Regions from separate parts of the Streptomyces sp. NA04227 genome, predicted to be linked through region 2. Evidence: predicted binding sites of a transcription regulator. Region 2 holds the regulator's gene; the other holds the start of a gene.

Region 1 (14,960 bases), 2.7 Mb from region 2:
GCGATCGGCGCCGTGCAGTACGCGCGCTCGCTCGGCGCGCTGACGCTCGGCCTGTCCTGCAACGCGGGCAGCCCGCTCGCGGCGGCCGCCGAGCACGGCATCGAGGTCGTCGTGGGGCCCGAACTCCTCACCGGCTCCACCCGGTTGAAGGGCGGCACGGCCCAGAAGCTCGTCCTCAACATGCTCTCGACCATCACCATGATCCGCCTCGGCAAGACCTACGGAAACCTGATGGTCGACGTCCGCGCCTCCAACGAGAAGCTGCGCGCCCGCTCCCGCCGCATCGTCGCGCTCGCCACCGGCGCCACGGAAGCGGAGATCGAAACGGCTCTCACGGCCACCGACGGCGAGGTCAAGGACGCCATCCTGACCATCCTCGGCGGAGTGGACGGCCGCACCGCCCGACGGCTCCTGACGGAGCACCATGGGCATTTGCGGGAGGCGTTGGCGGGGGCGCGGGGCGAGGGGTGACGGACAAGGAGTGGTGACGCGCGCGGCCGGGCGCCGGGCACACCACCCGGCGCTCCCGGATGCGTCGACTCAGCGGCTCAGTGCGGGAACTTCTCCGTCGGCAGGGTCGCGTGGAACGGCTCCGGCAGCGTCAACGGCCGCCCGAACGGCGTGGCGTCCGCGTGCTTGTACGTACCGTTCTGCGGGTCGCTGAACAGCGTCACCATGGGGCCGCGCTCGTCGTAGCGGTCGACCAGGAGATAGAGCGGCACGGGGGCGTGGGCGTAGGCCCAGAGCTTCTTGGTGCGGTCGTGGCGGGCGTTGCTCTTGGAGGTGATCTCGACGACGAGGAGCGCTTCGGCGGCATCGACCGGGTCATCGCGTTCGTGTCCCGGACCGAGAACGATGTCGCAGGGCACCACCATCAAGTGCGGGACGAAGAGCTTGCCCAGCGCCGGGAAGGCCGTACTCAGCCTCTGGTAGATCCCGAGGTCCTCCGGGAGGCACTGGCAGAGCCGCCGCTGAAGGGATTCCACGATGATGTGGTGGCCCCCGCGCGGCGGCGGCAGCAAGGCGATCCTTCCGTCATCGATCTCGGCGCGCCAACCCTGCGGCACGTCCAAACCGCGCCACGTACGAAGCAGGTACTCCCACTCGGGGCCGGAGCCGGACCGCCCATGGTGACCGCTCTCGGTCGTCGAGACGGTCATGCCGAGCCTTTCTGCCGCCGGATGAGCCCGGGCGGGCCCGCATGGGAGACAACGTAGATCGACGCCCGACGGCCGTTCTGCCAGGTGTTCCCATGCCCCACGATCGAGTGAACAAGGCGGCGATCGGGAACTTGGACGCTGTGGGCCGCGTGCCCCGGGAAGGCGCATCGTCTTCCCGGAAGGAACAGCCCCATGAGCCACACCCGTTGGAAACTCGCTCGCGACCGCGCGGCGGCCGCGGGCCTGGCGGAATCCGACGAGGCCGCCGCCGACCGGGCCGAGATCCGGCTCGCCATGGCCTTCGCCAAGGCCGTGTACGACCGGCGCAAGGAACTCAGTCTGTCCCAGGCTCAGGTGGCCGAACGGTCCGGGCTCACCCAGGCCAAGATCTCCCGGATCGAGGGTGCCGATGCCGTCCCCACCCTGTCCCTGCTGCGGCGCCTCGCCGCCGCCCTGGACGCCTCGCTGACCATCGGGCTCGGCGAGGACCACGAGGAGGTCGCCTTCGTCGCGCACTCGGCGGCCTGAGGCCGGCGGACGAAGCCACGCCAACCCCCAACGCCAAAGGCGGCACCCCCCAAAGGAGATGCCGCCTTCGCGAGACCCGAAAGCCTCAACAGACTGCCCGATCGTGACCGGCCCAGGGGCCGGGCCGCGATCAGAAGTCCATGTCACCGCCGGGCATGCCGCCCGGAGCGCCCGCCGGGGCGGCCTTCTCCGGCTTGTCGGCGATGACGGCCTCGGTGGTCAGGAAGAGCGCGGCGATGGACGCGGCGTTCTGCAGCGCGGAGCGCGTGACCTTGGCCGGGTCGATGATGCCCTCGGCGACCAGGTCGACGTACTCGCCGGTCGCGGCGTTCAGGCCGTGACCCGGGGTCAGGTTGCGCACCTTCTCCACGACGACGCCGCCCTCGAGACCGGCGTTGACCGCGATCTGCTTCAGCGGGGCCTCCAGGGCCAGCTTCACAGCGGCGGCACCGGTGGCCTCGTCACCGTCGAGCTCGAGCTTCTCGAAGACCTGGGAGGCCTGGAGCAGGGCCACGCCACCACCGGCGACGATGCCCTCCTCGACGGCCGCCTTGGCGTTGCGCACGGCGTCCTCGATGCGGTGCTTGCGCTCCTTGAGCTCCACCTCGGTGGCGGCACCGGCCTTGATGACCGCAACACCGCCGGCGAGCTTCGCCAGGCGCTCCTGCAGCTTCTCGCGGTCGTAGTCGCTGTCCGAGTTCTCGATCTCGGCGCGGATCTGGTTGACCCGGCCGGCGACCTGGTCGGCGGAGCCGGAGCCGTCGACGATGGTGGTCTCGTCCTTGGTGATGACGACCTTGCGGGCGCGGCCCAGGAGCTCCAGACCGGCGTTCTCCAGCTTGAGGCCGACCTCCTCGGAGATAACCTCGCCACCGGTGAGGATGGCGATGTCGCCGAGCATGGCCTTGCGGCGGTCACCGAAGCCCGGGGCCTTGACGGCGACGGACTTGAAGGTGCCGCGGATCTTGTTGACGACCAGGGTCGACAGGGCCTCGCCCTCGACGTCCTCGGCGATGATCAGCAGCGGCTTGCCGGACTGCATGACCTTCTCCAGGAGCGGCAGCAGGTCCTTGACGTTGCCGATCTTGGAGTTGGCGATCAGGATGTACGGGTCGTCGAGCGACGCCTCCATACGCTCCATGTCCGTGGCGAAGTACGCCGAGATGTAGCCCTTGTCGAAGCGCATACCCTCGGTGAGTTCCAGCTCCAGACCGAAGGTCTGGGACTCCTCGACGGTGATGACGCCTTCCTTGCCGACCTTGTCCATCGCCTCGGCGATGAGCTCGCCGATCTGGGTGTCGGCGGCGGAGATGGAGGCGGTGGAGGCGATCTGCTCCTTGGTCTCCACGTCCTTGGCCTGCTCGAGCAGGGCGGCGGAGACGGCCTCGACGGCCTTCTCGATGCCACGCTTCAGGGCCATCGGGTTGGCGCCGGCGGCGACGTTGCGCAGGCCCTCGCGGACCAGCGCCTGGGCGAGGACGGTCGCGGTCGTCGTACCGTCACCGGCGACGTCGTCGGTCTTCTTCGCGACTTCCTTGACCAGCTCGGCGCCGATCTTCTCGTACGGGTCCTCGAGCTCGATCTCCTTGGCGATGGAAACACCATCGTTGGTGATCGTGGGGGCGCCCCACTTCTTCTCGAGGACGACGTTGCGGCCCTTGGGGCCGAGGGTCACCTTGACGGCGTCGGCGAGCTGGTTCATGCCGCGCTCGAGGCCGCGCCGTGCCTCCTCGTCGAACGCGATGATCTTGGCCATGTGAAGTGGTCCTCCCGGACAGGGTCTCCCCCGGTGACCCCCGGGGAAGCGTGGATACTTCGGACCGCGCTGGCGCCCGCGACGGACGGCCCGTACCCGGTGGTTCCTTGCCCCACCCGGCCTCGGACCTCACCGACTCGGTCCTGCTTTTTGTCACTCTCACCTTCAGAGTGCTAACGCCAATGATTAGCACTCTCCCCCTTCGAGTGCAAGGTTGCCTGTCGGCTCCGGCCCCTTCGGAGGGCCCCTTCACCTCGCGCGGTCGCCCCCCGGAGAGGACCGCCGGGACGACGCACGGGAGCGCCCCCGACCCGTCGCCCGCCGGACACACAAAAACCCACCCCCGGCCTCCCGGGGGTGGGTTCCTGCGCGTACTTTCGTGATGTCTCGTGACGTCGCCGCGTCAGGTCGGCGTCTCAGCCGGCCGCGAGACGGACCATGTCCGCCTGCGGGCCCTTCTGGCCCTGCGAGATCTCGAACTCGACTCGCTGACCTTCTTCCAGGGTGCGGTAGCCGTCCATCTGAATCGCGCTGTAGTGGACGAAAACATCCGCACCACCGTCGACCGCGATGAAGCCGTAGCCCTTCTCCGCGTTGAACCACTTGACGGTGCCCTGAGCCATGCCTAACTCCCCTATTACTGGCCCTTGCACAGGACCGCACTTCGCGGACCCGGGTCAGACCCCACCACCCGCCAACGGGGGGCGTAACGCGTCGACCGCGGCTGAATGTATCTGCACAACTGCCCTCTGCAACAGGTCAGTTGGACGAGAAATCTTGGCGCGACCAAGGGGAGTAAGCAGGGGAAATGCCGGAATTCAGGGCAAGTCGGGCCGCGCAAAATTGGGGCAACTTCGCAAATCGGCGCGACAGTTTGGCCACTTATTGCCGCCCTCCGGCGAGAACACATATGCACGTGGCACAAACGAGAGACGGCGTTCCCCAACTCTACTCCCTTCAACCCTGCAGAATTGCCCCCTCCGCTTTCGTCAGCGGAGGGGGCAATCGGTGAAGAGAAGGTCCGCGGCGCCGTATCCGGTTCCGCGTCACACGCCGTGCGGCCGGACGTCAACAGCCGTACACCACCGGCCCGTACGAACCGGACAAGCCGCGCGTAGCGACGGCGAGGCGGTTTTTCAGCAGCCGCCCGCGACGGCCGGGATGATCGAGACTCCGGCGCCGTCCGGCGTCGCGGTGTCCAGGCCCTGCTCGAAGCGGACGTCGTCGTCGTTGACGTAGACGTTGACGAAGCGGCGCAGCTTGCCCTGGTCGTCGAGGACGCGGGCGGCGATGCCGGTGTGGTTCTTCTCCAGGTCGGCGATGACCTGGGCGAGGGTGGCGCCCTCGGCGGCGACCTCGGCCGCACCGCCGGTGTAGGTGCGCAGGATGGTCGGGATGCGGACCGTGACGCTCATGGATCGGGCCTTTCTTCGGTCTTCGGGACTTCCGGGGCGGCGGAAGGGGTCAGTGGTCCAGGCCCGCGGCGCGGAAGGCGTCCAGGCTGGGGCGGATGGTGGCGGTGGGGCCGGTGGTCGGCGCGACCGCGTCGAGGGTCTTGAGGCCGTCGCCGGTGTTGAGGACCACGGTGGTGAGGGACGGGTCGAGGAGCCCGGCCTCGATCAGCTTCTTGGTGACGCCGACCGTCACACCGCCCGCGGTCTCGGCGAAGATGCCCTCGGTCTGCGCGAGCAGCTTGATGGCCTCGACGATCTGCTCGTCGTTCACGTCCTCCACGGCGCCACCGGTGCGGCGGGCGATGTCCAGGACGTACGGGCCGTCGGCCGGGTTGCCGATGGCCAGCGACTTGGCGATGGTGTTCGGCTTCTGCGGCTTGACCACGTCGTGGCCGCCCTTGAAGGCCACCGACACCGGGGAGCAGCCCTCGGCCTGGGCGCCGAAGATCTTGTACGGCTTGTCCTCGACCAGGCCGAGCTTGATCAGCTCCTGCAGACCCTTGTCGATCTTGGTGAGCTGCGAGCCGGAGGCGATCGGCACCACGATCTGGTCGGGCAGCCGCCAGCCGAGCTGTTCGCAGATCTCGTACGCGAGGGTCTTGGAACCCTCGCCGTAGTACGGGCGCAGGTTGACGTTGACGAAGCCCCAGCCCTCGCCGAGCGGGTCGCCGATGAGCTCGGAGCAGAAGCGGTTGACGTCGTCGTAGTTGCCCTCGATACCGACGAGCTCGCCGCCGTAGACCGCGGCCATGACCACCTTGCCCTGCTCCAGGTCGTGCGGGATGAACACGCAGGAGCGGAAGCCGGCCCGGGCGGCGGCGGCGCCGACGGCCCCTGCCAGGTTGCCGGTGGAGGAGCAGGACAGGGTGGTGAAGCCGAAGGCGCGGGCGGCCTCGACGGCGATGGCGACGACACGGTCCTTGAAGGAGTGCGTCGGGTTGCCGGAGTCGTCCTTGACGAACAGGCCGCCGGTGACGCCGAGTTCACGGGCCAGGTTGTCGGCCTTGACCAGCTTGGTGAAGCCCGGGTTCAGGCTGGGCTTGTCGGCGACGTCGGCCGGTACGGGAAGCAGGGGGGCGTAACGCCAGATGCTGTTGGGGCCGGACTCGATGCGCGCGCGCAGTGCCTCGGGGTCGCCGACGGGAAGGTCGTATGCGATTTCCAGCGGACCGAAACAGCTCGCGCAGGCGAAGATGGGGCCCAGTTCGAAGCGCTCGCCGCATTCGCGACAGGACAGCGCGGCGGCGGGACCGAGATCGACGGTCGAGTTGGTGGCAACAGTCTGCACAGCCATGGTGGCGAGGCCCTCTCTCCTCATCTTCCTCGCGACGCGTTTCGCCACGAGACGGAATTGGCACCTTCCCGAGCCGGTGGCCTCACCGCGTGTTCACGCACGGTGATGAGTAAGCCGCTTGCGCGGCGGGCCGGCTGGAGGGTTGCCGGGGCTTCAACGGGCCGTATCCCTCTGCCCCTCTGGATGAGCGGTATGGCGCAGGGAAGGCCATTGGCACGACCCTGGGCGTTTGTCCGCGGCGACCCCCGACATGCGATGGTCATCCGCGTTGTTCAAGACTGTAACCGAAGGCCAGGACAGTTGAGACAGTCGTCCGAACCGCGAGATGTAAATCACCGTAATCCGCACTGCCGTGACCATGGCCCGGCAGCCGCGGGCAGGGTCGCCGCCGGGAGAGCGGCGCGGCAGTGAGGGGACGCAGACCGTGCTCGAAGAGGTCGAGACCTGGCTGGCCAGACGCTCCTGGTCGGTGTCCGAGCGCCCGCTGCCGTCACTCCTCGCGGCCAAACGGGCCACCGGCACCCGGATCAGCGTGGTGCTGCCCGCCCTGGACGAGGAGGAGACGGTCGGCGAGATCGTCTCGGTGATCAGGGCTGAGCTGATGCGTCCCGCGGCGCCGCTGGTGGACGAGCTGGTCGTGATCGACTCGGGTTCGACCGACGCCACCGGGCCGGTCGCCGCGGACGCGGGCGCCCGGGTGGTGCACCGCGACGAGATCCTGCCCCGGCTGCCCACCCTGCCCGGCAAGGGCGAGGTGCTGTGGCGCTCGCTGCTCGTCACCGAGGGGGACATCGTCTGCTTCGTGGACGCCGATCTGCGCGAGTTCTCCGCGGACTTCGTGACCGGCATCGTGGGCCCGCTGCTCACCGAGCCCGACGTCCAGTTCGTGAAGGCGATGTACGACCGGCCGTTCGCGGGCGGCGGCATGGAGCCCGGCGAGCAGGGCGGCCGGGTCACCGAGCTGATGGCACGGCCGCTCCTGAACATGCACTGGCCGCTGCTCGCGGGGTTCGTGCAGCCGCTCGGCGGCGAGTACGCGGCCCGCAGGTCCCTGCTCGAACAGCTCCCGTTCCCGGTCGGCTACGGCGTGGAGCTCGGCCTGCTCGTCGACGCGCTGCACACGGTCGGCCTGGACGCCCTCGCCCAGGTCGACGTCGGCGTGCGCCGCCATCGCCACCAGGGCGGCCAGGCCCTCGGCCGGATGGCCGCCGCGATCTACCGCACCGCCCAGCTCCGGCTGGCCCGCGGCCAGCTCCTGCGGCCCGAACTGACCCAGTTCGTACGCGGCGAGAAGGGCTTCGAACCGCGCACCTTTCCGGTGGACACGGAGGAGCGGCCGCCGATGCGGTCGATCGCGGAGTACCTGCGACGGAGCGTGGCATAGGGGAGGGAGGTACTACGGAGGTACGCACGGCCGTGCGCCCCGCCTGCTCCCGCGTGCCCCCGCCCGATGCCCCACCCGCGCCCGCCCGAAGTTTGCCCGTAACGGGACTCGGCTAGGTTCGCCCCATGGCTTCCATGCAGGGTGCACAGGTCCTCGTCGCCTCCAACCGCGGCCCCGTCTCGTACACGAGTGGAGTGGACGGTGAGCTGACCGCCAAGCGGGGCGGCGGCGGGCTCGTCTCGGGTCTCTCCGCGATCGGCGCCGACGCGGAGGCGGTGTGGGTGTGCGCGGCGCTCGGGGAGGGCGACCGGGAAGCGGTACGGCGCGGTGGCGGGAAGCTGGATCCCGCCGACACCGGTGGACAGCACGTCCGGATGCTGGACATCCCGGCCGAGGTGCACGCCGACGCGTACAACGGCATCGCCAACTCGGTGCTCTGGTTCGTGCACCACATGCTCTACCAGACGCCCCTGGAGCCGGTGTTCGACGCCGAGTTCCGGGAGCAGTGGGCCTCCTACGAGACGTACAACCGCGCTTTCGCCGAAGCGCTGGCCGAGGAGGCGGCCGAGGGGGCGGCGGTGCTGATCCAGGACTACCACCTGGCGCTGGCCCCGGCGATGCTCCGCGCACTACGGCCCGACCTGCGCATCGGCCACTTCTCGCACACGCCCTGGGCCCCGGTGGACTACTTCCGGCTGCTGCCCGACGACATCGCCGAGCAGTTGCTGCGCGGCATCCTGGGCGCCGACCGCGCCGCCTTCCTCACCCGCCGCTGGGCCGACGCCTTCGAGGACTGCGCGGACCGGTACCTCGGCGGCACCGGGAGCACCCGGATCGGTGTGCACGGCCTCGGCGCGGACGCGGCGTTCCTGCGCGAGCGCGCCCACCGCGAGGACGTGGCCGAGCGCCTGGCCGCGCTGCGCGAGCAGATCGGCGGTGCGGACCGCAAGGCGATCGTCCGCGTCGACCGCACCGAACTCTCCAAGAACATCGTCCGCGGCCTGCTCGCCTACCGGCAGCTCCTCACCGACCGGCCCGAGTGGCGCGAGCGCGTCGTCCACCTCGCCTTCGCCTACCCCTCCCGGCAGGACCTCGCGGTCTACCGCGACTACACCGACGAGGTCAGCCGGGTCGCCGGGGACATCAACTCCCAGTTCGGTACGCCGCGTTGGACCCCGGTGGTGCTGCATGTGAAGGACGACTTCGCGCGCTCGCTCGCCGCGTACCGGCTCGCGGACGTCGCCCTGGTCAACCCGGTGCGCGACGGCATGAACCTGGTGGCCAAGGAGGTCCCGGTACTCGCCGAGAACGGCTGCGCCCTGGTGCTCTCGCGCGAGGCCGGTGCACACGAGGAGATGGGCGAGGACGCGCTCACCGTCAATCCGTACGACGTGAGCGGCACCGCCGAGGCCCTGCACCGCGCGCTGAGCATGCCCGCGGCCGAACGCGCGGACCGCACCCGGCGGCTGGTCGCGGCGGCGACGGCGCTGCCGCCGCAGGAGTGGTTCCTGGCGCAGTTGCGGGAGTTGAGGGACGCGCCGCGCGCGACGGGATGACCGTCGAGGGCTCAACGCACGGGATGGCGCCGCGAGTTGGGCCGCTCAGCGTTTCCAGGTGGGGCAGTACTCCAGGTGGAAGTCGTCCCAGCCGTGGTCGTGCAGGTCGTTCCAGTAGTAGAGCCCGCGGCAGACGTGGTAGTTGCAGGCGCCCGAGATCTGGAGCTGGGTCGCCGCGTGCGGCGGGCCCTCGCGGGTCACCTCGAAGAACTCCTTCGCGCCCTCGCGCAGCGCCGTCGTGGTGCCGGTGAGGAACAGCGTCTCGGCGAAGCGGTGTTGGTGCAGTACGTCCTCGCCCGCGGAGTCGGAGATGTGCACGGGATCCCGGTCCTCGGGCGGCACCCGTTCCGGGAGATCGGTCCCCGGCACACTCGCCGTACGCAGCTCGCGCGGCGCGTTCGCCGCCCGCAGCCGCTCGCGCAGTCGTTTCCAGCGCGAGGGGCGGAACTGCACGGCCCGGTGGGCGAGTACGAGGTCGACGGGCTTCTCGTCACGCCAGCCGCCCCCGGGCGGCTCCTCGTCGGCCGTCGCGCGCATCGGCAGATGGACCAGTGTGTGCGGAGAGCGGGCGGCGAGCAGCCACAGGGTGCCGATACGACGGCCGTCGGAGCGGTCGACGAACATGTCGTAGTTGTCGCTGCGGTGGTAGAGCGCGCCGTTCCTCAGCGGTCCGGCGGGGCTGATCACCCGGTGCTCCACCCCGTCGAGCCGCACCTTCTGCACCGAGATCTTCACCCGCAGGTCCTCGCGTGTCAGCGCGGCCCTCGACGCGGACATCCGTCCACCTCTCCCCCTCTGTCGACTCAACTCCCTTTCTAGAGGGTGAAGTTGATGGCAGGGAAGCGAATAAACGAGGCCCGCCCCGGCGCTCGGCGACGAGCTGCGGCGGGACGGGCCTGTGGCCGTCGGGCTGCGGGGGAGTCAGCCGACGGCCTCCCTCAGGGGCCGTTGCGGGGCGTCCCCCTCGGGCGATCGGGCGCCATCAGCCGACGGCCTTCCAGTGGTCGTACTCGCTGACCATTTGGTACGTACGGTCCGGGCAGTGGAACGCGCTGTCCGGCTGGTCGTAGTGGGTGTCGGAGTTCTGCTCACTCGCCGCCGCCCAACCCCCGTCCACACGTACCGAGATGTCGTGCGACTCGAAGGTCAGCCCGGCCATGGCGTGGCAGGAGTAGGCGGTACCGGACGGGTCGGTGGTCGAGTACAGCTCGTAGATGTCCCAGCCGTCGGTACGGCCCTGGGTCTGCCCGGACTGGGTGAACAGCTCGTCCCAGGTGCCGGTGGTGTGGTTGTACAGGGCTGCGGTCCAGGTGCCGGTGCCCGCGTCGGTACGGACAACACGCCCTGTGTACGCGGCAGTTGAACCGTCGGTGTAGGTGCCGAGGAAGGCGTCGTCGATCGGCACCGCGGCCTCGAAGGTGACCGAGCGGCACCAGTCCCAGGCCGAGACGGTGGCACGGCCCTGGGTGTAGACGGTGACCAGCTCGACGCAGGAGCCGCCCGCCGGGTACAGGGTCGGCGTGTAGATGGTCGTGCTGCCCTCGGTGACCTCGACGTCCCGGGACACGGACTGGGTGGCGCAGGCCCCGTCGCTGCCGTCGAACTCCTTGAAGGCGGTGCCCTGGGCGGGGTGCAGGTCCACCTTCACACGGCTGTCGTCGCCGGGAGCGCCGATGGGGCCCTTGCCGGGCAGTCCGCGCGCCGTACGGTGCCGCTCGGCCTGCGCGTCGAGCCGCCGGTGCACCTCGGCACGCGGCAGCGCACCCCGCACCCGGCGACCGGAAGCGGCGGCGTCGGCGGTGCACAGGTTGGCGGCTCGCGGCTCAACTCCCCTATGCGACGGGGCATTTACGGGTTGCGACACGGGGGCCGGTGCGGCGGAGGCACCGGTGGCTCCGGTGGCGGCGAGCCCGCAGCAGGCGAGCAGCAGGGCCGCCCCGGCGGCGAGCACCGGGGACCGGCGCCGGGCAGGTCTCTCCGGATTTCCGGCAGGGGTCATGAGCGCGCGTTCCTCTCGGGGTGGGGGGTAGAGGAAGACGAGAAGTGCGGGGGAACACGCGGCACCCTGCTCATGCCGGAACGCCAGGTCAAGAGAAACGGGAATTTCACAGGGGGCGAGCCGTGGGGGTTGGCCGAGAACGGCTCGAAGACCGGCTCAATTACCTACTGGGAGGCGCCAAACCCCTTACAACGTAAGGGAGTTGACCCACCTGCGCCTCGGATACCGGTGGCCGGTCCCGTCGGCCCGGTCCCGGCGGGCCGCCCCGCCGACCGAGACCAGCCGACCGGCCCCGGCGACCGGGAGCGACACCCCGTAGCGAGTTGTCGCCCCCCGTGCCGGTTGGCCCGCGGCCACCCGTTGGCCCGCGGCCGCCCGTTGGCCCGCGGCCGCCCGTTCACCAGGTCTTGCCCGCCGGTTCCCGGGTGATGTGGTTGATCCGGTTGAAGAAATTGGTCATCGCGATGAGCAGAGTGATCGAACTCAGCTGCTTCTCGTCGAAGTGGTCGGCGGCGGCGTCCCAGATCGCGTCGGACACGCCGGGCGCGCCGTCCTGGATCCGGGTGGCGGCCTCGGCCAGCGCGAGCGCGGCCCGCTCCTCCTCGCTGAACAGCGGCGTCTCGCGCCACGCGGCCACTCCGTGCAGCCGCTCGTCACTCTCGCCGTGCTTCTTCGCGGAGGCTATCCCCCCGTACACACACGGGCCGCAGCCGTTGATCTGGCTGACGCGGAGGTGGACCAGTTCGAGCAGCGGGCCGTCGGCGCCGCCCGCCTCGATCGCCTTGGTGAGGTACTGGATCGCGGTGGCCACGTCGGGGGTCACCGGGCTCTTCATGCGTGCTTCCATGACGCGTTCTCCTCATCGGTTACCTGTGCCTGTCGGGGCACGTCATCACCCATGACGGAGCGGAACCGAGGAAGGTAACAACATGTCCGACCCCAGCCCGAAAGACCCGGTGGCGGAGGCGTTCGAGGCCCAGCGCGGGCGGCTGCGCGCGGTGGCGTACCGCATGCTCGGCTCGCACGCGGACGCCGAGGACGCGGTCCAGGAGGCCTGGCTGCGGCTGGCCCGCCAGGACGCGGCGAGCATCGACAACCTGGCGGGCTGGCTGACCACGGTGGTGGGCCGGATCAGCCTCGACATCCTGCGTTCGCGCCAGTCCCACCCCGAGGCGTCCTACGACGAAGGACTGAACGAACTCGTGGTGACCGCCGACGACAGCCCCACGCCGGACGCCGACGCCGAACTCGCCGACTCGGTGGGGATCGCCCTCCTGGTCGTCCTGGAGTCGCTCAAGCCGAGCGAGCGCCTCGCGTTCGTCCTGCACGACCTGTTCGCGGTCCCGTTCAACGAGATCGGCCGCATCCTCGGCAAGTCCACCGACGCCACCAAGATGCTCGCCAGCCGCGCCCGCCGGAAGGTCCGGGCGACCGAACGTCCGCAGGCCGCCGTGCACGAACAGCGCGAGGTGGTCCGGGCCTTCCTGGCCGCGGCGCGCGGCGGCGACTTCGACGGACTGCTGCGGGTGCTCGACCCCGAGGTGCGCCTGACCGTCGACGGCGCCGACGGACAGGTCGTCACCCTCGGCGCCACCGCGGTCGCCTCCGGTGCCCGGATCTACTCCCAGCTGGCCCGCCAGCGCCTGGTCCTCATCGACGGACTGCCCGGAATCGCGTCCTACGGCGCGGACGGAACGCCGATGGGCCTCATGGCCTTCACCGTGGCCGACGGGCGGATCGTCGAGATGGCGGGCGTCGCCGACCCCGGGCGGCTCGCGACGATGGACCTGCCGCAGGCACCGGAGGCACCGCAGGCGGATCCCACGGAGGCCGATTAGCGGAGGCCGGGACAGCGGGGGGCCCGCCGCCTGCTCCGGCGTCGCCCCTCGGCTCACCGGATCACCGGCTCACCTCAGCTCGGCCGCCTCCGCGATCGCCCTCAGCAGGGCGACCACACCCTGCGGCCCGTCCACCACCACGTCGGCGCGCTCCGCGAGTTGGGGCACCTCGCTGCTTCCGCTGCACACCAGGAGGCCGAACACCCCCTGTGTGCGCAGCTCTTCGACCGCTTCGAAGGCGGCGAGGTCGCCCAGGTCGTCGCCCGCGAAGAGGACGGCGGCCACGTCGGTCTCGCGTACGTACTCACGCAGGGCGACGCCCTTGTCCATGCCCGCCGGGCGCAACTCCAGTACGAGACGGCCGGGTTCGAGGACCAGGCCGTGCCGCTCGGCGAGCGCGCCGAGCGGCTCGCGCAGGGTGTCGAAGGCCGCCTGCGGATCACTAGCCCGGCGCGTGTGCACGGCCACCGCGCGCCCTTTCTCCTCGATCCAGGTGCCGTTGCTCTCGCCGACACCCAACTCGTCGAGCAGTGTGGGGAGTTCCTCGCGCGCCGCCGCGACGCCCGGATCCACGGGCGGGGCCTCGACGCTGCGGGTGACGGCGTCCCAGCGCTCGGCGCCGTAGTGGCCGAGGACCACCAGGTGTTCCAGGCCCTCGGCGCCGGAGAAGCCGCCGTAGCGGACCGCGACGTCCGCGGGGCGTCCGGTGATCACGGCGATCCGGTGGACCAGCGGGGCGAGGACGGCGAGGGCGGGCACGGCCTCGGGGTGGGCGCGTGCCTGTTCCGGGTCGGGGACGATCGGGGCGAGGGTTCCGTCGAAGTCGAGGGCGATCAGCGCCCGGGCCGGGCGGGCGAGGATGGCGTCGAGAGCGTCACGTCCGGCGGCGGTTGCCGGAGTCGGCAAGAGGTCCTGTTGGCTGCCCATGCCCGGACACTATCCAGCCGGGGCGGCCCTCACCCGTCCCGGGACGCGACGGGCCGCCGATCGTGGTGTCATCGAAAGCGGGGGCAGCCAGCCCCTCGAAGCCCTCAGAGGGGAGGAAACATGCGAGCCCGAGACATCATGAGCAGTGGTGTGCAGTGCGTGGGCGCCCATGAATCGCTCCAGGACGCGGCCCGGATGATGCGGGACCTGGGCGTGGGATGCGTCCCGATCTGCGGCGACAACAACCGGCTCAAGGGCCTGATCACCGACCGGGACATCGTGGTCAACTGCTGCGCCGACGGCGTGGACCCCGCGAGCGTGCAGGCCGGGTCGCTGGGCGGCGAACTGCACTGGGTGGACGCGACGGCCGACGCCTCCGAGGTTCTGGAGAAGATGGAGAGCAACCACATCAAGCGGCTCCCGGTGATCGACGTGAAGGGCGGCCACCGGCTGGTCGGCATGATCAGCGAGGCCGACCTCGCCAAGAACCTCACCGACGAGCAGATCGCCCACTTCGCCAAGGACGTGTACGCGACGGCCTGACGCCGCCCACACACTCCGCGGGCACCCGGCACCACCCTGCCGGACAGTGCCGGGTGTCACCGCCGCCCGCTACCGTTCGGAACATGGCGGCGGACGAACGGGACACGAACGAGGACGCGGGACGGCAACCCCCCGCGCCCCCGTCGTCCCCGTACAGCTCCACGCCCCCGCCCCGTACCGAACTCTCCGCCCGCGAACGAGCCGTACTCGCCCTGGAGCGGCGGAACTGGCCCGCGCCGGGGGCCAAGGAACGTGCCATACGCGAGGAGTTGGGGCTCGCGCCGGTCCGCTACTACCAGTTGCTCAACGCGCTGCTCGACGACACCCTCGCGCTCGCACACGATCCGGTCACCGTGAACCGGCTGCGCAGAGTGCGCGAGAATCGGCGCGCCGAGCGCTGAAACGGGGCCGTGACCGGGGCGCCGCCGCCCGCTCCCGTACGCTCCCGTGCGCACAGGACCTCTACGTACGCGCCCTTGTATTGAGAAGACGCTCCGCGTAGGTGGACTAGACCTCTCGCG
Region 2 (14,960 bases):
GAGGCGGTGCGCGGCCTGTTCGGGGCTGTCCGCGCGGGTGTAGCGCATGGCCTCCTCGGCGTTGGGGAGGAAGGCCTCGCAGTGTTCGAGTCCGGTGAGCGCGGCCAGATCCCAGCGGCCGGTGTCGTCCCAGCCGACGTCCCCGAAGACGCGGGTGCCGTGGCGGGCGGCCTCGGCGATCCATGGTGCCGGTTCGCCGCCGGGCAGTGAGGCGACGGCGGCGCGGGCGCGCGGCGGGCAGTGCGGGGCGGGTTCCTCCGGCGGCGGTTCGTGGCCGTGGGACACCATGGTGCGTTCGCCCTCGTAGGCCATGGAGACGGTGACCGGGGAGTGCCAGCCGCGCACCCGCCGTGAGGGGGCGAGGTCGATGCCCTCGCCGTCGGCGAGCGCGTCCCAGCAGTAGTCGCCGTAGTGGTCGTCGCCGAAGGCGGCGGCCAGGGTGGTGTGCAGGCCGAGGCGGGCCAGGGCGGTGGCCATGTTGGCCACGCCGCCGGGGCTCGAGCCCATGCCGCGCGCCCAGGACTCGGTGCCGCGTACGGGGGCGCTGTCCAGGCCGGTGAAGATGATGTCGAGAAAGACCGTGCCGGTCAGGTACACGTCGCAGGACGGGTCCTCGGGCATACGCAGACCGGCCAGCGGATCCAGCCGGCCCGGCTCGGCCGACGGGCCCTTGTCCTGCGTGCTCACGGTGCGCTCCCCTGGTGGTCCGGGTCAGGTCAGTGTGCCTGATGGGCCGCGGCGCGGGGGTGTGCCGCCGCCGGGGGTATGTTCCGCGGCATGAGGCTGACGATTCTCGGCGGTGGCGGATTCCGTGTGCCCCTGGTCTACCGGGCGCTGGCGGGCAGCGAGGTGTCCCGGGTGACGCTGTACGACACCGATCCGCGCCGGATCGGTGTGATCCGCTCGGTGCTCGGCGGGCTGCCGCCGGGGCCGGAGGTACGGGTGGCGAACGACCTCGACGAGGCCGTGCGGGACGCCGACTTCGTGTTCTCCGCGATCCGGGTGGGCGGCACCGCGGGGCGGGTGCGCGACGAGTCGGTTCCGCTCGCGGAGGGGGTGCTCGGCCAGGAGACGGTCGGGGCGGGCGGGGTGCTGTACGGGCTGCGCACGATTCCGGTGGCGCTGCGGATCGCCGAGCGGGTGGCCGCGCTCGCGCCCCGGGCCTGGGTCATCAACTTCACCAATCCGGCGGGGATGGTGACGCAGGCGATGGCCTCGGTGCTCGGCGACCGTGTGATCGGCATCTGCGATTCGCCGGTGGGCCTGGTGCGCAGGGCGGCGCGCGCCGCGGGGGCGGATCCGGCCACGGTCTCGTACGACTATGTCGGGCTCAACCACCTCGGCTGGCTGCGGTCGTTGCGCGACGAACGGGGGCGGGAGCTGCTGCCCGGGCTGCTGGCCGACGAGGGCGCGCTCGGCTCCTTCGAGGAGGGCAGGCTGTTCGGCGCCCCGTGGCTACGCGCGCTCGGTTCGCTGCCCAACGAGTACCTGCACTACTACTACTTCCGCCGCGAGACGCTGGCCGCGGTGCGCACGGTCGAGGAGACGCGCGGAGCCTTCCTCGACCATCAGCAGGGGGACTTCTTCGCGCGCGCCGAGCGTGAGCCGGAGCGTGCGTACGAGCTGTGGGAGGCCACCCGGCTCGGCCGGGAGGAGACGTACATGGCCGAGAGCCGGGCGGCCACCGGCGGCTGGCAGCGCGACAGTTGCGACCTCGACGGGGGCGGCTACGACCAGGTCGCGCTCGCCCTGATGCGGGCCATCGCCGAGGACCGACGGACGCGGCTGATCCTCAATGTGCGCAACGGCGCGACGGACCCGGTGCTGCCCGCGCTCGACGCGGAGGCGATCGTCGAGACCGTGTGCGAGGTGGGGGCGGACGGCGTGCGGACGCTGCCCGCAGCGCCGTTGGGGCCCGCCGAGCTGGGTCTCGTGCTCCAGCTGAAGGCGGTCGAGACGGCGACCGTGGAGGCCGCCCTGTTCAAGGAGCGCGAGGCGGCGCTGCGCGCGCTGGCCCTGCATCCGCTGGTGGACTCACCCGCCGTGGCCGCGCGGATCCTGGAGCGGGCGGCAGCCGCGCACGCCTGAGACCCACGCGCTCACGCCCGCGCCGCGCACAGGCGTGAGCGCCGGGGCGGGGCGCGTGTCCGAACGCCCGGCGCACGCCCCGCGTAGGGGCGTGCGCCCAGGCGCAGAGCGAGCGCGCCCCGCCGGGCATCGGGCGGCCACGTGCACGGATTTACGGTGGATGCGGCCCGGACTGCTGCCGCGCCGCGCTCCCGGGGGCGGGTCGGGCAGCTCCGTCGGCCCGCAGCCGACTGGCCGAATATCAACGATCAAGGTGCGGCACGACGGCGCCGGGGAGCCGGGGAGTTTCGTAGCGAACCAGCCCGCACAGACACATCCTGACCTGCGCATACTCCCGGTTTACGAGCGAACCGAGAAGTCGAGTTACCCGGCAAACGCGACACCAAACCAAGTGTGACCCAGATCACATAACCCTGGCTTCTTTCCGGCAGTGCGTGCTTGATACAAATTGCCGCGCGGCCCCGTCGAACGGCGTCCGGCCGCAGTCCCGGCAACACCCCTTCCCCGGCCACCGGTCCCCGGTTTCCGGCCCCTCGGGTTCGTCCTGATCCCTGGCCCCGCCCGGCTCCTCCGGCCTGCTCGCCCTGCGTTCCTCGCCCTGCCCTTCCTCGCTCCGCCCCGCCCTTCCTCGCCCCGCCCTGCCCTGGTTCCGTGCGCCCGAACGCGCGCGGCTCCTCCCCCTCGTACCGCCCCCGCCCCACCCTCCCCTGCCCCTTTTCCGCACGCCTTGGGAACGCCCGTGTCCTCCCGCCGCACCTCCTGGTCGCTCGTAGCCCTGTTCACGGCCGGCTATCTCGCCACCTATCTCCTGCCCACGGTCGTCAGCCGCCTCGACGCAGGGCTGCATCTGCGGCCCGCCGCGGCCGGGTTGATCGGCAGCGCGCTGCTCCTGGGCTCGGCCTCCGCCGGGTTCCTGCTGGCCGGACGCGTCGACCGGCTGGGCCCGGCGGCGGTCGCCCGGGCCGGACTCCTGCTCGCCGCCGTCGGCTACGGGACCGCCGCGCTCTGGCCTCATCTCGCGACGGTCGTGGCGGGCGTGATGGTCGGCGGGTTCGGTTCGGGGACGGCGACGACCGTGGCGGCGGCGAGGATCGCGGGCGAGGACGACCCGCACCGTACGTCGACGGCGGGCCTGTTCGGTGTCTCCGCGCTCGCGGGGCTCCTGTATCTGACGATCCCTCGGTTCGGGGGCGGGCACGCGCTGCCGTTCGCCGCCCTGGCCGTCACCGCGCTGCTCACACTGCCCGCCGCAGGCCGTCTGCGCGCGGCGGACGGCGCCGCCGCCGAGGCGCGCGCGTCGGAGCCCGGTCCGCTCCCGTTCCGGCGTGCGGGCCTGGTCCTCGCCGGGGGAATGCTCCTCTGGTCGATGGCGCAGAACTCGCTGTGGGGTGTGAGCGGCCGGATCGGCCTGGACCAGGCGGGCATGAGCGAGGTCGCCGTCGGCGCGGTCTTCGCCGCGGCTCTCGGCGCCGGACTGCTCGGTGTCGTGGGCGCCGGAGCCCTCGGTTCCCGGCTCGGACGGGCGGTGCCGACCGCGGCGGGCACGGCACTGATCGGCTGCTGCATAGTGGTCACCGCCTGCGCCACCACGCCCGTCGTCTTCGCCTCCGGGCAGATCACGTGGAACACCCTGTACCCGGTGGTGCTGTCCTATCTGATCGGTCTCGCCGCCTCCCTCGACCCGCGCGGGCGCTGGGCCGCTCTGGTCGGCTCGGCCTCGGCGCTGGGCACCGCGTGCGGCCCCGTCGTGGGCAGCGTCCTGTCCTCGCTCGCCGGTTACCGGGGCATGGGGCTGCTGCTGTGCGCCGGGCTCATGCTGCTCGTGGTGCCGCTGACCGGTGTCACCCTGCACACCGCGGGACGGCCCCTGCTGCCGGGCGCGATCCGCCGCCGCGGCGGTCTGGCCGGCGCCTTCGTGGCCGGAGCCACCGGCGCGCCCGCCCCCTCGGTCCCGCAAGTGGGCGCCCCCGAACAGGAGGTCGTGGAGATCGCGGTACCGGTCCCTCGCCTGGGCCAGCGGGCCTACGGCCCCGCCGGACCGCACGGAGCGCGCGGCGGCACCTCGTCCGCCGGAGGCTGAGGCCCGCACGCCCCGCCGCTCCCGCCCCGGCGCACACACCCCCGCACCCTTCGCGCCGGGGCTCCCGCGCCCGAGCCCGCGCGCACCCCTGCGCGCACCCAGGAGTACGCGCCCGCGCTCAGCGCCGCTTCGGCAACGGCACCCGCATCAGGTCGGCCGCCACCGTGAGTTCACCCTCGAACCCGGCCTCCCGCGCCTGCCGGGCGAACAACGCGGGGTCGGTGTACCGCTGGCTGAAGTGGGTCAGCACCAGATGCCGTACGCCCGCCTCGTGTGCCGTGCGCCCCGCCTGACCTGCGGTCAAGTGGCCGTACTCCTCGGCGAGTTCGGTGTCCTCGTCGAGGAAGGTCGACTCGATGACGAGCATGTCGCAGCCCTCGGCCAGGACCTGCACGGCAGGGCACATCCGGGTGTCCATCACAAAGGCGAAGCGCTGCCCGCGCCGCGGCTCGCTCACCTCGTCCAGGCGTACGCCCCGCAGTTCGCCCTCGCGCTGGAGCAGCCCCACATCGGGGCCCCGGATCCCGCGCTCGGCCAGCGCCTCCGGCAGCATGCGGCGCCCGTCGGGCTCCACCAGGAGGTAGCCGTAGGACTCGACCGGGTGCGAAAGCCGGTACGCGTGGAGGGAGTACGAGTCGGTGGCGGCGAGTTGGCCGTCGGCGGCGACCGGGGCCTCGGTGAGGGCGACGGTCTCGCGGTAGGCGGTCGCGTACCGGAGCCGGTCGAAGAAGCGCTGACCGCTCTTCGGGTAGTGCGCGGTGACCGGGTGCGGGACCCGGTCCAGGTTGATGCGCTGGATCACCCCGGCGAGCCCGAGCGAGTGGTCGCCGTGGAAGTGCGTCACGCACAGCCGGTGCAGGTCGTGCGCGGCCAGCGAGGCCCGCACCATCTGGCGCTGGGTGCCCTCCCCCGGGTCGAAGAGGATGCCCTCACCGTCCCAGAGGAGGACGTAGCCGTTGTGGTTGCGGTGCCGCGTCGGGACCTGGGACGCGGTGCCGAGGACCACCAATTCACGTACGGACAACGGAGAACGGTCCCCTCAGCAGGTCAGCGGGACAACAGGTCGGCGGGTCAGCCGGGCGGCCACTGCAGACCGCGGCCGCCGAGTACGTGCGCGTGGGTGTGGAAGACGGTCTGGCCCGCGCCCGCGCCGGTGTTGAAGACGATGCGGTAGCCGGTGGCGTCGACCTGGTCGTGCTCGGCCACCTTCGCCGCCTCGGCCAGTATGTCGGCGGCGACCTGCGGCTCGGCGGCGGCCAGCGAGGCGGCGTCGGGGTAGTGGACCTTGGGGATGACGAGGACGTGGGTCGGCGCCTGCGGGTTGATGTCGCGGAAGGCGACCGTGGTCCCGGTCTCCCGTACGACCGTCGCCGGGACCTCGCCCGCGACGATCTTGCAGAACAGGCAGTCGGCCTGCGGTTCGCCCGGCATGCGGGTTCTCCCTCACCTCAGCTGATCGTTTGCCCGCATCGTAGCGGCCGGGCCGCCGACCGCCGCGGTGGGTACCGCGGCGGTCAACTGGGAAGAAACCCCAACCGGTTCGGTTCAGTCCAGCGGCGGCAGCGCGGGCGGGGTCTTGGCCGGGGTCTCTTCCAGGGCGGCCAGGGCGACACGGATCGCCTCGTCGAGCTGCGGGTCGCGGCCGGTCACATGGTCCTGCGGGGTCATGACGACCTCGATGTCCGGGTCGACGCCGTAGTTCTCCACCTGCCAGCCCGAACCCTCCACCCAGAAGGCGTACTTGGGCTGGGTGACCAGGGTGCCGTCGACGAGCCGGTAGCGGCTGTCGATGCCGATCACGCCGCCCCAGGTGCGGGTGCCGACGACCGGGCCGATACCGAGCGCCTTGATCGCGGCGTTGACGATGTCGCCGTCCGAACCCGAGTGCTGGTCGGCGACGGCGACCACCGGCCCGCGCGGCGCGTCGGCCGGGTAGCTGTGCGCGCGCTGCCCGCGCGGCAGGTCCCAGCCGACCACGCGGCGGGCGATCTTCTCCACCACCAGCTGCGAGGTGTGCCCGCCGCGGTTCTCGCGCACGTCGAGCACCAGGCCCTCGCGCGCCACCTCGACCCGCAGGTCACGGTGGATCTGCGCCCAGCCCGGCGCCTGCATGTCGGGGACGTGCAGATAGCCGAGCCTGCCGCCGGAGTGTTCGTGGACATACGCGCGCCGGTTCGCGACCCAGTCGTGGTAGCGCAGCGGCTCCTCGTCGTCGAGCGGGACGACCACGGCGTGCCGCGGATCGCCGCCGCCCGCGGGCGAGATGGTCAGTTCGACGGGCTTGCCCGCCGTACCGACGAGCAGCGGTCCGGGGCCGGTGACCGGGTCGACCGGGCGGCCCGCCACGGCGAGGAGGGTGTCGCCGGGCCGCACGGCCACCCCGGGCGCGGCCAGCGGCGCGCGGGCGCGCGGATCGGAGCTCTCCGAGGGCAGGATCCGGTCGACCCGCCAACTGCCGTCCTCGTGACGGGAGATGTCCGCGCCGAGCAGGCCCAGCTTGCGGTCGCCGCCACCGCCGCCCGAGGTGGGGACGATGTAGGCGTGCGAGGTACCGAACTCGCCGTGCACCTCGTACAGCAGGTCCACCAGGTCGTCGTGGGTGGCCACCCGGTCGAGCAGCGGCAGGTAGCGCTCGCGCACCGCCGCGAAATCGACGCCGCCGAGGTCCGCGCGCCAGAAGTGGTCCCGCATCAGCCGCAGGGTCTCCTCGTACATCTGCCGCCATTCGGCGGCCGGTTCGACCTGCTGCCGGACGCGGGAGAGGTCGACGGTGATGTTGGAGTCGCTGTCGTCGTCGTGGGAGGCGCGGCGGTCGCTGGGCACCACCTTGAGCTTGCCGTCCGTCCACAGCAGGATCCGCTTGCCGTCGCCGGTGACCGCGAAGTGGTCGACGTCCAGGGCGAGATGCTCCGAGCGCAGCTGCTGGAGGTCGTAGCGCTCCAGCTCGTTCTTGGGCTCGGGGTCGTCGGGGGTGGCGCGGGAGGCGCCGAGCACGCCCTCGACGGGGTGGCGCAGCCACAGGAGTCCGTCCTTGGCCGCCCGCAGGGTGGAGTAGCGGGCCGCCTCGACCGGGAAGGGCACGATGCGGTCGGCGAGGCCGTCGAGGTCGATACGGGTCGCCGGGGCGCCCTCGCTCTCGGGGGTCTCGTCCTTGTCGGGCGACTCGAAGGGCCTGCCGTGCCGCTGCGGTCCGAACGGGGAGGGCGTGGTCGCCGACAGCGTGATCAGGTGCGGGCGGCTGCCGCCGACGAAGGCCAGGTCGAAGACGTGCTCGTCGTAGACCGGGTCGAAGGAGCGCGCGGACAGGAAGGCCAGGTGCTTACCGTCGGTGGTGAAGGCGGGCGAGTAGTCGCGGAACCGCAGCGGGGTCGCCTCGGTGACCGACAGGTCGCCGGTGTTGGCCAGTTTGAGCTGGCGCAGCGGCTCGGGTCCGGGGTGGGACCAGGCCAGCCAGGCCGAGTCCGGCGAGAAGACGAGCCCGCTCGGCTCGCCGTCCTCGCTGCGGTCCACCTCGCGCACCTCACCGCTCTCCCGCTCGACGAGCAGCACCCGTCCGTCGTGCGAGGCGACGGCGGCGCGGCTGCCGTCGGGCGCCATCGCGAGCTGGAGTACGCGGCCGAGACGGCCGGTGGCCAGGCGGCGCGGGGTGGCGCCGGGGGCGAGTCCGGTGGCGGGCGCGAACTCCAGGGCGTCCTCGCCCTCGGCGTCGGTGACCCAGACGACGTGCTCCTCGCCGTCGGCCCTGAAGGCCCGCGGCAGCCGGGCGCGGACGCCGGGCGTGGCGGCCAGGACGCGGGTGGGGCCCGCGCGGTGGGTGACCCAGTGGACCGTGCCGCGTACCGCGAGGGCGCTGCCGCGGCCGGTGTGGTCGGGGGCACCCGCGCCGAACCAGCGGGCGGCGCTCACCGGGTACGGCTGCATGTCGACCCGCTGTCCGCCGAGCCGCAGGTCCAGCCGCCGGGGTTCGGCGCCGTCGAGGTCGTCGAGCAGCCACAGTTCGCCCGCGCTCGCGTACACGACGCGGCTGCCGTCGGTGGCGGCGTGCCGGGCGTAGAACCCGATCCCGGACTCGGCGTCCACGGGGGTGTGCCGCCGCAGGTCGGTGCCGTCGGGCAGCGAGGAGTACAGCGCGCCGACGCCCTCGTGGTCACAGAGGAAGGCGATCCGCTCCCCCACCCACAGCGGGTACTCGATGTTGCCGTCGAGGTCGGCGTGCAGGCGCGCGAAGTCGCCGGGTGCGTCCTCACCGGCGATCCACAGCTTGCCCGCGGTGCCGCCGCGGTACCGCTTCCACCAGGCCGCCTCGCGGCTCATCGTCACCGAGAGCAGCAGCGCACGGCCGCCCGGGCCGTGGGCGAGGTCGCCGACCGGTCCGTACGGAAGCGTTTCGGCGGGGCCGCCGTCCAGCGGCACGGCATGCGCCCAGGAGCGGCGCAGCGACGCCTGCCCCTTCGTGGAGAGGGCGAGCACCCGCCCGTCGGCCGCCCAGCCGCGCACGCTCGTACGCGCACTGCCCCAGTGCGTGAGCCGCCGCGAGGGACCGCCTTCGAGGGGCGCCACGAACACCTCTGGTACCCCGTCGCGCGTGGAGGTCCAGGCGACCTGGGTGCCGTCCGGGGATATCCGCGGATGGTTCACGGGCATGTTGTCGGCGCTGACCCGCCAGGCACGGCCGCCGTCGAGGGGCGCGGCCCAGACGTCGTCCTCGGCCGTGAAGACGAGGAACTCTCCGTGCAGATGCGGGAACCGAAGGTAGGCAGGCTGAGTCACAACAGCACCCTAAGCAGCATCAGCCGCAATTGGTGACCGTTTTCGATCACTTGACCTGCCGGGCCGGTGCACGTCAGGGCGCATGGAGCAGAGGGGTCGCTCGGGCACGCGGGCACGCACCGGGCTCAGCCCTGGAGCAGCAGCCACTCCTGGAGTTCCACCAAGTTGCCTTCGGGGTCCTTGAGATGGGCCACCCGCATCCGGTCGGTCATCGGTGCGGGGCCCTGGAAGACCGCGGCGCCGCGGGCGGTGATCTGCTCGCAGTAGACGTCGAGGTCGTCCACGCGCAGCACGACCAGCGACCGGTGCCCGTTGACCGCGTCCCCGAGTTCCCCGATGATCTCGCTCATCACGCCGCGGTCCTGGAGGGCGATGCCCGCCGATCCGGTGGCCGGACTGAACTTCTCGTACGGGCCCTGCGGCGAGCCCGACTGCGGCTTGAGGCCGAGGACTTCGGCGTAGAAGCGGTAGCAGGCGGGGAAGTCGTCGACGAGCAGCCTGACCTGGGCGAGTTCCAAGGTTCCTCCTGGTGGCGGCGGTTCAGGACCAGCGGCCGGTGCGGCCGAGCACCACTGCCGCGGCGGCGGTGCCCGCGGTGGATGTACGCAGCACGCTACGCCCGAGCCGGTAGGGGTGGCCGCCCGCCTCGGCGAAGACGGCCAGTTCCTCCGGGGAGACTCCTCCCTCCGGCCCCACGACCAGCACGATGTCCCCGTCGGTGGGGAGTTCGGCGGTGGCCAGCGGCGTACTCGCCAGGTCGCGGTCCTCGTGCAGTACGGCCGCCAGGCGCGCCCCGGCGAGCAGCGCGGCGACCTGTTTGGTGGTCATCGGCTCGGTGACCTCCGGGAAGCGCACCCGCCGGGACTGCTTGCCCGCCTCGCGGGCCGTCGCCCGCCATTTGGCAAGGGACTTGAGGGCGCGCTCGCCCTTCCACTGGGTCACGCAGCGCGCGGCGGACCAGGGGACGATGACGTCGACGCCGGTCTCCGTCATGGTCTCCACGGCCAGTTCGCCGCGGTCGCCCTTGGGCAGGGCCTGGACCACGGTCAGCCGGGGCGACTCGGGCGGCTCCTCGTGCACCGCCTCGGCGCGTACGGTCAGCCGGTCCTTGCCCTCGGCGGCGAGCACCTCGCAGTCGGCCCAGCGGCCGGCGCCGTCGGTGAGGACGATCCGCTCGCCGGGGCGCAGCCGCTTCACCGAGACGGCGTGCCGCCCCTCGGTCCCGGTGAGGACGAGCCGCCCCTGGGCATCGGCCTGAAGCGTGTCCGTGACGAATACCGCCGCCGTCATCAGGCCCGGCCTCCCTTTGCTGTGGCCACGGCCAGTTCGGCCGCGAGTACCTCGACGAGTTGTCCGGCGGGCAGTGCGCGTGCGAGCCGGTGGCCCTGGCCCGCCCACAGGCTCATGCCCTGCGGGTCGCCCGCCTCGGCCGCGGCGCCGCGCAGCGGGGCGGTCAGGCTGTGCACCTGCGGATAGGCGGCCGGGGCGTACGGGCCGTGCTCGCGCAGGAAGCGGTTGACCAGGCCGCGGGCCGGGCGGCCGGAGAACGCCCGGGTGAGTTCGGTGCGCGGGAACCGCGGGTCGGTCAGGGCGTGTTTGTGCAGCGGGTGGGCCCCGGACTCGTGGGTGGCCAGGAAGGCGGTGCCGAGTTGGGCGCTGTGCGCTCCGGCGGCGAGGACGGCGGCGATCTGGGAGCCGCGCATGATGCCTCCGGCGGCGACCAGGGGCAGCCCCACGCTCTCGCGGACCTGGGCGAGGAGGGTGAGCAACCCGGTCCCGGTGCCGTCGAGTTCGGGGTCGTCGCGGTGGGTGCCCTGGTGTCCGCCGGCCTCGATGCCCTGGACGCAGACCCCGTCGGCGCCCGCGTCCTGGGCGGCCCTGGCCTCCTCGGGGCTGGTGACGGTGACCAGGGTGCGGGTGCCGACCCGGGCGAACGCCTCCACCACCTGCGCGCTGGGACAGCCGAAGGTGAAGGACACCAGCGGCACCGGATCGTCGAGGAGTACGGCGAGTTTGGTCTCGTAGCCGTCGTCGGTGGGGACGTCGGTGTCGCCGAGCGGGGTCCGGTACCAGGCGGACTCGCCGCCGAGCTGGCTGCGGTAGACGTCGACGGCCGCGCCGTCGGTGCGGCCGGGCTGCGGCAGGAAGAGGTTGACGCCGAAGAACCGGCCGGTCAGCCCGCGCAGTTGCTTGATCTCCTGGTACATGCCGTCGGCGGTCTTGTAGCCGGCGGCCAGGCAGCCGAGTCCTCCGGCCTCACTGACGGCGGCGGCGAGGCGGGGCGTTGAGCCGCCCCCGGCCATCGGGGCCTGCACGATCGGGTACGCCGAAAGATCGCTCAGTGCCAAGGACATGCACGCATCGTGCCACGTTCCCGCTACCGGTCAGAAACCCGCGCCCGAGTGGGTACGGCCCACCGGCACGCCCGTTTCGGCGTGCCGGTGGACCGGTGGCTCAGCGGCCGTTGAAGGCGTCCTTCAGCCGGGAGAACAGGCCCTGCTGACCGGGCTGGAACTGTCCCGTGGGGCGCTCCTCGCCGCGCAGCTTGGCCAGCTCGCGCAACAGTCGCTCCTGCTCCACGTCGAGCTTGCCCGGGGTGGTCACCTCGACGTGGACGACGAGGTCACCACGGCCGCCGCCCCGCAGATGCGTGACACCGCGGCCGTGCAGCGGGATGGACTGGCCGGACTGGGTGCCGGGCCGGATGTCGATCTCCTCGAGACCGTCGAGGGTCTCCAGGGGCACCTTGGTGCCGAGCGCCGCGGCCGTCATCGGGATGGTGACCGTGCAGTGCAGGTCGTCGCCGCGGCGCTGGAAGACCGGGTGCGGCAGTTCGTGGATCTCCACGTAGAGGTCACCGGCCGGGCCGCCGCCGGGGCCGACCTCGCCCTCACCGGCGAGCTGGATCCGGGTGCCGTTGTCCACACCGGCCGGAATCTTCACGGTGAGCGTGCGCCGTGAACGGATGCGGCCGTCGCCGGCGCACTCGGGGCAGGGGGTGGGGACCACGGTGCCGAAGCCCTGGCACTGCGGGCAGGGGCGCGAGGTCATGACCTGGCCCAGGAAGGAGCGGGTCACCTGGGAGACCTCGCCCCGGCCGCGGCACATGTCGCAGGTCTGCGCGCTGGTGCCGGGGGCCGCGCCCTCGCCGCTGCAGGTGGTGCACACCACGGCGGTGTCGACCTGGAGGTCCTTGGTGGTACCGAACGCCGCCTCGTCCAGCTCGATCTCGAGCCGGATCATGGCGTCCTGGCCGCGCCGGGTGCGCGAGCGCGGGCCGCGCTGGGACGCCGTTCCGAAGAAGGCGTCCATGATGTCCGAGAAGTTGCCGAAGCCGCCGCCCGCGCCGAAGCCACCGGCGCCCGCCTGCTGCGACAGCGGGTCGCCGCCGAGGTCGTAGACCTGCTTCTTCTGCGGGTCCGAGAGCACCTCGTAGGCGGCGTTGATCTCCTTGAACCGCTCTTGGGTCTTCGGATCGGGGTTGACGTCCGGGTGCAGCTCGCGGGCGAGCCGCCGGAAGGCCTTTTTGATCTCGTCCTGGGAGGCGTCTCGGCGCACGCCGAGCACGGCGTAGTAGTCCGTGGCCACTTACGACTCCGCCAGGATCTGTCCGACGTAACGTGCCACTGCGCGTACTGCTCCCATCGTTCCCGGATAGTCCATGCGTGTCGGTCCGACCACGCCGAGTTTGGCGACAGCTTCGCCGCCCGAACCGTAGCCGACCGAGACCACGGAGGTGGAGTTGAGTCCCTCGTGGGCGTTCTCGTGCCCGATGCGTACGGTCATGCCCGAATCGGTCGCCTCACCGAGGAGTTTGAGGAGGACGACCTGTTCCTCGAGGGCTTCGAGGACCGGGCGGATGGTGAGAGGAAAGTCATGCCCGAAGCGGGTGAGATTGGCGGTGCCGCCGATCATCAGACGTTCCTCGGTCTCCTCGACGAGGGTTTCGAGGAGGGTGGACAGGACGGTCGAGACGGTGCCGCGGTCCTCGTTCTCGAACGCTTCCGGCAGATCCTGCACGAGCTGCGGCACATCGGCGAAACGGCGGCCCGCGACACGGCTGTTGAGGCGCGCCCGCAGATCGGCCAGTGAGCTCTCGCCGAACGGCGCGGGGCAGTCGATCATGCGCTGTTCGACCCGGCCGGTGTCCGTGATGAGGACGAGCATCAGCCGGGCCGGTGCCAGTGCGAGCAGTTCCACGTGCCGCACCGTGGAGCGGGTCAGCGAGGGGTACTGCACGACCGCGACCTGCCGGGTGAGCTGGGCGAGCAGGCGCACGGTGCGCCCGACCACGTCGTCGAGGTCGACGGCGCCGTCGAGGAAGTTCTGGATGGCGCGCCGCTCGGGCGCGGTCATCGGCTTCACCCCGGCGAGCTTGTCGACGAAGAGCCGGTAGCCCTTGTCGGTGGGGATGCGGCCCGCGCTGGTGTGCGGCTGGGCGATGTAGCCCTCGTCCTCCAGGGCGGCCATGTCGTTGCGGACGGTGGCCGGGGAGACACCGAGGCTGTGCCGCTCGGTGAGCGCCTTGGAGCCGACCGGCTCCTCGGTGCCCACATAGTCCTGGACGATGGCGCGCAGCACTTCGAGCCTGCGTTCGTTCAGCACCCGCGCTCACCTCCAGCTTCCCTCGCACGGCCCGGCCCAGCCGTCGCCCCCTTGGCACTCACGACAGTCGAGTGCCAGCGTTCCGGCCCAGTGTACGGCCGGTGGGTACGGCGGCGGCAAGAGCACCTACGACCGTCCCGCCGCGGTTTTCCCCAGTTGTTCGGGGCCGCGGCATCCGGTGTCCGCTTCCGGTGTCCTCATTCCGGCGACCGCCGGGTGCGGACGGCCCGGACCCCTGTACTTTCGCATGCGGGCGGCGCCCGTTGGGCGCCTGTGGAAAACCGTCACCGAGCTGTGGGAGGGACCGTGCCGGAGGGCAGGACAGCGGTGGTCACCGGAGGTTCGCGGGGTATCGGCCGGGCCGTAGTGCAGCGGCTGGCCCGCGACGGTGTCGAGGTGGTCTTCAACTACGCGCGCAGCGAACAGGCCGCCGCCGAGGTGCTCGCCGCGGTGCGTGCCGAGGGCGGCACCGCCCACGCGCTACCGCTCGATCTGGCCACGGCCGGGGCGGCCGAGGAGCTCATGCAGCGCGCCACGGAGCTGACCGGCGGCCTGGACGTCCTGGTCAACAACGCCGCGCAGGCCTTCCGGACCGCACCGCTGGCCGAGACCGACGAAGCGGTCTTCGATGAGATCATGACGGTCAACGCACGCACGGTCTTCCTCACCCTGCGCCATGCCGCCCGGCACATGCGCGACGACGGACGCATCGTGAACATCTCCAGCCTCAACACCCGGCGGCCCGCGAAGAACAGCGCCCCGTACGCGGCCAGCAAGGGCGCGATGGAGCAGCTCACCCTGGTCGCCGCCCAGGAGCTCGGGGCGCGCGGCATCACCGTCAACACGGTCTCCCCCGGGGCGACCGACACCGAGTTGCTGCGTGGCGCGAATCCGCCCGAGAGCCTGGAGAAGGTCGCGGGCATGACACCGCTCGGACGGCTCGGCCAGCCCTCCGACGTCGCCGATGTGGTGGCCTTCCTCTGCGGCCCCGACGCCCGCTGGATCACCGGGCAGAACATCCTCGCCACGGGCGGCCTCAGCTGATGACGGCGCCTGCCGAGGGACCGGACAGGCCGGGCGGATCTGCCCGGCTGGGCGGATCTCCTCGGCCGGGCGCATCGATCAGGCCAGGCGGACCGCAGGCATCGGCCGCACCGCAGGCATCGGGCGGACCGGCGCCCGCGCCCGACTGGGCGGCCGGCGGCTGGGAGCGGCTCGCCCGCCGTACCGGCCGGATCCGGCTGCCCGGCTGGGACTGCACCACGGGTCTGGTGGCCGGGGACGACGCCGCCCTGCTCATCGACGCGGGGTCCTGCCTGTCCGAGGGTGCCGCCCTGCGCCGGGACGCGCAGCGGTTGCTCGGCGGGCGCCGGGTGACCCATCTCGCCCTGACCCACCCGCACTTCGACCATGTGCT

The links. The regulator HrcA, encoded in region 2, represses chaperone genes, less so after heat shock. The targets are predictions, from matches to a motif close to TTNGCACTCNGNNNNNCNGAGTGCNAA.
Region 1: a site for HrcA is predicted at 3,595-3,621, ahead of groL (chaperonin GroEL). Genes of this name have one in related genera too.

The regions. Positions count from the first base shown of each region.
Region 1 is NZ_CP054918.1:4,650,816-4,665,775, reverse strand. Features, by position in the region: gene murQ (N-acetylmuramic acid 6-phosphate etherase) at 1-471, shown strand, start outside; gene HUT18_RS19890 (Uma2 family endonuclease) at 549-1,160, opposite strand; gene HUT18_RS19885 (helix-turn-helix domain-containing protein) at 1,353-1,688, shown strand; gene groL (chaperonin GroEL) at 1,819-3,444, opposite strand; gene HUT18_RS19875 (cold-shock protein) at 3,861-4,067, opposite strand; gene HUT18_RS19870 (MoaD/ThiS family protein) at 4,581-4,859, opposite strand; gene thrC (threonine synthase) at 4,909-6,192, opposite strand; SAM riboswitch class I at 6,210-6,382, opposite strand; gene HUT18_RS19860 (glucosyl-3-phosphoglycerate synthase) at 6,617-7,576, shown strand; gene HUT18_RS19855 (trehalose-6-phosphate synthase) at 7,702-9,132, shown strand; gene HUT18_RS19850 (hypothetical protein) at 9,178-9,909, opposite strand; gene HUT18_RS19845 (hypothetical protein) at 10,115-11,131, opposite strand; gene HUT18_RS19840 (carboxymuconolactone decarboxylase family protein) at 11,529-11,978, opposite strand; gene HUT18_RS19835 (sigma-70 family RNA polymerase sigma factor) at 12,061-12,969, shown strand; gene otsB (trehalose-phosphatase) at 13,039-13,896, opposite strand; gene HUT18_RS19825 (CBS domain-containing protein) at 14,017-14,439, shown strand; gene HUT18_RS34215 (DUF3263 domain-containing protein) at 14,523-14,840, shown strand.
Region 2 is NZ_CP054918.1:1,989,449-2,004,408, forward strand. Features, by position in the region: gene HUT18_RS08310 (carbohydrate kinase family protein) at 1-621, opposite strand, end outside; gene HUT18_RS08315 (6-phospho-beta-glucosidase) at 778-2,088, shown strand; gene HUT18_RS08320 (MFS transporter) at 2,828-4,168, shown strand; gene HUT18_RS08325 (ribonuclease Z) at 4,287-5,192, opposite strand; gene HUT18_RS08330 (histidine triad nucleotide-binding protein) at 5,240-5,599, opposite strand; gene HUT18_RS08335 (S41 family peptidase) at 5,714-8,938, opposite strand; gene HUT18_RS08340 (VOC family protein) at 9,064-9,456, opposite strand; gene HUT18_RS08345 (16S rRNA (uracil(1498)-N(3))-methyltransferase) at 9,479-10,228, opposite strand; gene HUT18_RS08350 (nitronate monooxygenase) at 10,228-11,292, opposite strand; gene dnaJ (molecular chaperone DnaJ) at 11,393-12,526, opposite strand; gene hrcA (heat-inducible transcriptional repressor HrcA) at 12,527-13,543, opposite strand; gene HUT18_RS08365 (SDR family NAD(P)-dependent oxidoreductase) at 13,850-14,587, shown strand; gene HUT18_RS08370 (MBL fold metallo-hydrolase) at 14,587-14,960, shown strand, end outside.